Regions from separate parts of the Cohnella candida genome, predicted to be linked through region 1. Evidence: riboswitches for the same ligand, from Rfam matches in the RefSeq annotation. Region 1 holds a riboswitch; the other holds the start of a gene.

Region 1 (3,203 bases):
ACTTCATCGTCGCCGAAGGGTTTCCCGAGCGGGGAATCGGAGCCGCGCTCATGAACCGCATGCGCAAAGCCGCCGGCGGCCGCGTGAGGTCTGTCCCCCAACCGTAACCTGTCCCCGCGGCGGGTCATGTTCCCCCTCTTGTCCGCATATGCTCAGAAAAGAGCGAAGGCGGATTTCGCGTCCGGGATCGATCGGCATCCGCCGTTTCCGGAACGCGCGGGGGGGATAAGCTAATGTTGGAGATGTCCGCGTCCGCCGGCCACCTGATCGCCATCCTGCTGATGGCGATCGCCTTGGGCATGGACGCTTTTTCGCTGGGCATCGGCATCGGGATGAAGGGCGTCAGGCTCTTGGACGTGCTCAAGCTAAGCTCCGTCATCGCGCTCTTCCACATCCTGATGCCGCTGGGCGGGATGGTGACGGGACAATACGTGAGCTCGCTGCTCGGAGGCGTGGCGACGTCTGCCGCTGGGGCGTTGCTTCTGCTGCTGGGCGGGCATATGGTGTACAGTTCGCTGCGGGGGGAACAGGTAGAATCGATCGACCATCGCACCGGATGGGGACTGATCGTGTTCTCCTTAAGCGTCAGCATCGATTCATTTTCGGTGGGCGTGTCGCTCGGCATGTTTTCCGGGCATTTGCTGTTCACGGTGTTGATGTTCGGGTTATTCGGAGGGTTGATGAGCGTGCTCGGCCTGCTGCTCGGACGCAAGGTCGGCCGTTCCCTCGGAGGATACGGCGAAGCGTTCGGCGGCGTGATCCTATTTGCGTTCGGGCTGCTTTTTCTGTTATGAATACGGTAAGAGGGAGGGGGAAATATGCGCACCATTCTGTTCGTATGCACGGGCAACACCTGCCGGAGTCCGATGGCGGAAGCGATGCTGAGAGATTTGGCGGGCCGCGCCGGGAAGGCGGTCGAAGTCCGTTCGGCCGGCCTGGGAGCCGTGGATGGATATCCCGTTTCCCCCAACGCCGCCGAGACGCTTCGCCGCCGCAAGCTGCCGGTCCCCGGTCCGTCCCGGGCCTTGTCCGCGGATCAAATCGCTTGGGCGGATCTCATTCTCACGATGACGTCGTCTCATAAGCAGGCGATCGTACGGCGCCACCCGGACGCCGCGGATAAAACCTACACGCTGAAGGAGTTCGCGCTTCGGGACGGAGCGTTGGCCGCCGACCTCGAAGAGGCGGAGCGCCTGTACTCCGAATGGCAGATTCGCCGCGCGCTCGGCCAGAATCTCAGCGAAGAGGAGCGCCGCCGTCTCGAGGAGCTGGAACGCCGGCTGCCGGATTTCGACATCGCCGATCCTTTCGGGGGACCGCTCAGCTTCTATGAGAAAAGCGCGGACGAGATCGAAAATGCCGTGCTGCGCCTGCTGGACAAGTTGGAGGACGCGGAACACCGGAAACCGGATTGATTTTTACCTTCGGACCCGTTATGATGAGGGTACAATTTAACGTTCCGATGTGACTGGCGACGCGAAGTGGGTGGAACCACGGGGGAGCATCGGAATGACGGCCGGTCGCCTGGGCGAAGAGCAGTGCGTTTGACGACGCGCTCGCTCTTTTTTGTCTTTTTCGGCAAAATTTGCGTGTCGAAGGAGGAATGCCCTCAACTGTTGGCCGGCGGACAATTCAGGTATAATACCCTTGTGAATACGAGCCGTTTATCCTTGGGAGGTAGTCATCCATGAAAATAGCGATTGGTGCCGATCACGCCGGTTACCGTCTGAAAGACGTCATCGTTCCGATGCTGAAGCAGCTGGGCCACGAAGTGCTCGACGTCGGCTGCGACTGCGCGGATTCCGTCGATTATCCGGATTACGCGATTCCCGTTTGCGACATGGTCGTGAACGGCGAAGCGGAGCGGGGGATCCTGATTTGCGGCACGGGGATCGGAATGTCGATCGCGGCCAACAAAACGCCGGGCATCCGCTGCGCGCTCGTGCACGACTTGTTCTCCGCCAAAGCGACCCGCGAGCATAACGACACCAACGTGCTCGCCATGGGCGAACGAGTCGTCGGTCCGGGCCTTGCCGAGGAGATCGTCAAAGTTTGGCTGGACACGCCGTTTTCCCAAGGCGAACGCCATCTGAACCGGATCCGCAAAGTGATGGGGCTCGAAGACAAACAGGCTTTGCATCCTTGATGTCGGAGGTGACCGGCATGACGACGAAGGAACAAGCGCCGATCGCCGATCTGGTCGAGCAAGCGTTAACCGAGCTGGCGGAAGCCGGCGGCATCGGCTCCGGCAAGCTGGTCGTCATCGGGACCAGCACCAGCGAAGTGCAAGGACGCCGCATCGGCACGTCCGGAGCGGAGACGGTGGCCGCCGAGATCCACGAAGGCGTAGAGCGGGCCCGTGCCAAGATCGGCTTCGCCGCGGTGTGGCAATGCTGCGAGCACCTGAATCGCGCTCTGGTCATGGAACGCCAACTGGCTGAAGCGATGGGCTGGACGATCGTGTCGGCGGTGCCCGTTCCGAAGGCCGGAGGCTCCATGGCCTCGTATGCCTACCGCCGGATGAAAGACCCTTGCCTCGTCGAACAAGTGCAGGTCCATGCGGGCCTCGACATCGGCGAAACGCTGATCGGCATGCACCTGCGTGTCGTCGCCGTACCGTTTCGGCCTTCCGTCCGGTGGATCGGCGAAGCCCGCGTGACGGCCGCCTACAGCCGTCCGAAGCTGATCGGCGGAGCGAGGGCGGTATATGAACTGCCAACCGAGACGTCCTCGAGCGGAACTTGCGATTAAATCGTACGGATCGACCGAACATCTACCGATAAATTTTCATTTTCGTCCCTATCCCATTCGAATATTGGAGGTTTTCCCGTCATGGATCAATTGCGCCAGCAAGACCCCGAAATCGTCAAAGCGTTAAACCTGGAGCTCGGCCGCCAGCGCGACAACATCGAGCTGATCGCTTCCGAGAACATCGTCAGCCCCGCCGTCCTGCAAGCGATGGGCACGGTGCTCACGAATAAATACGCCGAAGGCTATCCCGGCAAACGTTACTACGGCGGCTGCGAATACGTCGACATCGCCGAGGACATCGCGCGCAACCGCGCGAAAGAGCTGTTCGGCGCCGAGCATGCGAACGTGCAGCCCCACTCCGGCGCGCAAGCGAACATGGCCGTCTACCTGGCCGCGCTCAAAACCGGCGACACCGTGCTCGGGATGAACCTGGCGCACGGCGGCCACCTCAC
Region 2 (3,203 bases), 700 kb from region 1:
GTAAGTGATATAGGGAATGTTGACGCCCGCCTTGTTCAGCAGGACGTTCAGGTTCGTGATCCGCACGTTGACCTCGATCAAGTAGAACTTGCCGGTTTCGGCGTCCTTCTTGAACTCGATTTCGGCGAAGCCCTTGTATTTCATGTCTTCCAGGAATTTGGCGCCGATCTCGTAGAGTTCCGGCACGTATTTCTGCCCGGTGTACACCGAAGCGCCGAAATTAATCGGATACTGACGGAACTTCTGGCAGGTCACCCAGTGGGTGACTTTGGATTCCTGGTTCAGATAAGCATCGAATGTATACATGTGGTCGTCGAAGCCCGGGATGATCCGCTGCACGATGACCTCGAGGCCGGCCTGGCGGGATTTCTCGACCGCTTCGACCAACTCCTGCTCATAATAAACCTTAAATAGCTTCCTTCTAAACTTGGCCACGAACGCGGGAGAATCGGAAGGCTTCACGAGACAAGGATATTTGATCGTCTGCGCCACTTTCGCCAGGTAATCTTCCTCGTCCACCCGGACCGTCTCCGGCACGGCGACGCCCTTCTCGATAGCCGCGCGCTCCAGCATCTCCTTGTTCATGAGCCGGGTATAAATGCCTTTCTCCGTCTGAGGTATCAGGTAGCTTTCCCGCAGCTCTTCCAGATATTCGTCGATGACTTCGACGTAGTTATCGTGGCAGGGAATGAGGACCGGAGGGGCGCTTTGCATGCTGGCGTAGTCTTTCAGATAACGGATGAAGCCCGCGGGATCCTCCTTATAGTGGGGAACGACGAGCTTCTCCGAGACGTATTTGGAATCGGCTGCGTACGTGTTTTTCGTCGAATAGTCGACAGCGACGGTATGGATGCCATGTTCGCCCAAGCACCGGATCGTGCTGAGGCCTATGTAATAGTTGCTTCCCAAAATGACCGCTTTATTGTTCAACGTGATTACACATCCCAGAGGTGGATTTTCGCCCTGCGGCCCGGACGGAAAACCCGGGTGCGGCCGCGTGGTGACGGCATCGGAGGCCGGCCAAGCCATTAGCGAACGGCTGAGTAAATTTTACTTCATGCCCTAGTAGAATACAAGACAAGCCCTCCCCCGCCGGCGCCAGGCGTAAAAAGGAAAAAAGCCTTGCGCGCAAGGCTTTCGGGGGAGGCGGGTTGGCAACACTTGCTAGGCGGAACCGATTCTTTCGGCCGCGTCCACGGTATGCTTCAGAAGCGTCGCGATCGTGACCGGACCAACGCCCGCCGGAACCGGCGTGATCGCCGCGGCCTTGAGGAGGCACTCCTCGTAATCGACATCTCCCACGTTGCCCGGGTTGTATCCCGCGTCGAGCACGACCGCTCCCTCGCGGATCCAATCGCCCCTGATGAACTTCGGCTTGCCGACGGCGGCTACCACGATGTCGCCCGAACCGACGATATCCGCCAGTCCCTGCGTTTTGGAATGGCAGACGGTGACCGTGGCGTTGCGGTTCAGCAGCATGAGGGATACCGGCTTGCCCAGAATCGGACTGCGTCCGACGACAACGGCGTGTTTACCTTCGATCGGGATTCCATAATCGTCGAGGATCGCCATGATCGCCGCCGGCGTGCAGGACGGGTAGGCCGCAAACCCGAACGCGTTCTGTGCAAAACCGAGCGTCGTGACGCCGTCCACGTCTTTGTCGATGCGGATGGCGTCGAAAGCGGCTCTCTCGTCGATCTGATGCGGCACGGGATGCTGCAGCAGGATGCCGTGAACGCTTGAATCTTCATTTAACTCGCGAATCGCGGCGATCAGCTGCTCGGTCGTCGTGCTTCGGTCCAGCTGGATGCGCCGCGACTCCATCCCCAAGCGCTCGCAGGCATTCCCTTTCATGCGGACGTACGTCGCCGATGCGGGGTCGTCTCCGACGAGAATGGTCGCCAAACAAGGGGTGATCCCCCGTTCGGCCAGCAGGTTCACCCTCTCAGCCAATCGTTCCTTGATGTCCCGAGCCACCCGTGCTCCGTCCAAAATCAGCGGTCCTTCCGTTTTCGCCATTTTCAGCCACTCCTTCATTACGGATTGAAAACGCAAAGAGGCAAGGGGGCGATCCCCCTTACCTCTGCCCAGGCGTACGGCTCGTTCCGCCGCGTGCTCCCCCATGGTTGGTCCATGTTCCGCCAGTCACACGCAACCGTCTATTTGCTTTCATCATACTCAAATCCGGCATTCCGCACAATAAGGAAGAAGTTGTCCCGCGGAAGGCTTTGAGATCGGTCCCCTTATCGTTTATGATGGTTGAGGAATGGCCTTCATTAGTGACGATAAGAAATTTACCGATAAAGCGAGCTGATTCGACTTGGATCCAAGAGACCTTAAATTTAAAATGCCTGCCGAGTGGGCACCGCACGAACGCACCTTCATGTCCTGGCCGGTGCGCGAATCGATGGTTTACCCGGACGACCACGAGCCGGTATGCGGCGGATACGCGCAGGTCGTGAAGGCGATCGCCGAATTCGAGCCCGTGACCGTGCTGGTCAATCCCGCGGACAAGGACTTGGCGGCGGGTTACTTCGACGAGCCGAACATCGATTTCGCCGAAATCCCCCACAGCGACGCTTGGCTCCGGGATAACGGCCCGACGTTCCTCGTCGGCAAGAACGGCGAGCTGGCCGGCGTGAACTGGAAGTTCAACGCCTGGGGCGGCAAGTACGCGCCATGGGACCTCGACGACGAAGTCGCTCCCCAAGTGCTGGAGCGCGTAGGCGCACGCCGGTTCGACGCCCCCCTCGTCATGGAAGGCGGCTCGATCCACGTGGACGGGGAAGGCACGCTGCTCACGACGGAAGAGTGCCTGCTCAACCCGAACCGCAACCCGAACCTAAGCCGGGAGCAGATCGAAGATTACGTCAAACGGTTCACGAACGTCAGCAAGATCATTTGGCTCAAACGCGGACTCGACGGCGACGAAACGGACGGCCATGTCGACAACGTCGCGTGCTTCGCCGCGCCGGGCAAAATCGTCATCCAGGTATGCGACGACCCGAGCGACGAGAATTATGAAATTACGCAAGAAAACCTGCGCATCCTGAGCGAATCGACGGACGCCCAAGGACGCAAGTTCGAGATCGTGAAGATTCCCCAGCCTCCCAAATCGATGTTCGAGGAAAGCCGGCTGACGCTCAGCTACCTCAACTTCTATTTCGTAAACGGCGGCATCGTGCTCCCCGTATTCGGCGGCG

Evidence for each region. A riboswitch is a leader RNA that binds a small molecule or an ion and turns the genes downstream of it on or off. The one in region 1 is predicted to bind ZMP and ZTP.
Region 2: linked by a shared signal. The riboswitch ahead of EAV92_RS21200 (bifunctional 5,10-methylenetetrahydrofolate dehydrogenase/5,10-methenyltetrahydrofolate cyclohydrolase) and the one ahead of rpiB (ribose 5-phosphate isomerase B) in region 1 are both predicted to bind ZMP and ZTP.

Annotation. Positions count from the first base shown of each region.
Region 1 covers NZ_CP033433.1:3,879,343-3,882,545, reverse strand. Annotated here, with positions in the region: gene EAV92_RS17685 (L-threonylcarbamoyladenylate synthase) at 1-107, shown strand, start outside; gene EAV92_RS17680 (manganese efflux pump MntP) at 234-794, shown strand; gene EAV92_RS17675 (low molecular weight protein arginine phosphatase) at 819-1,415, shown strand; ZMP/ZTP riboswitch at 1,455-1,537, shown strand; gene rpiB (ribose 5-phosphate isomerase B) at 1,688-2,146, shown strand; gene EAV92_RS17665 (TIGR01440 family protein) at 2,164-2,751, shown strand; gene glyA (serine hydroxymethyltransferase) at 2,833-3,203, shown strand, end outside.
Region 2 covers NZ_CP033433.1:4,578,476-4,581,678, reverse strand. Annotated here, with positions in the region: gene EAV92_RS21205 (carboxylate--amine ligase) at 1-930, opposite strand, end outside; gene EAV92_RS21200 (bifunctional 5,10-methylenetetrahydrofolate dehydrogenase/5,10-methenyltetrahydrofolate cyclohydrolase) at 1,165-2,019, opposite strand; ZMP/ZTP riboswitch at 2,079-2,159, opposite strand; gene EAV92_RS21195 (agmatine deiminase family protein) at 2,384-3,203, shown strand, end outside.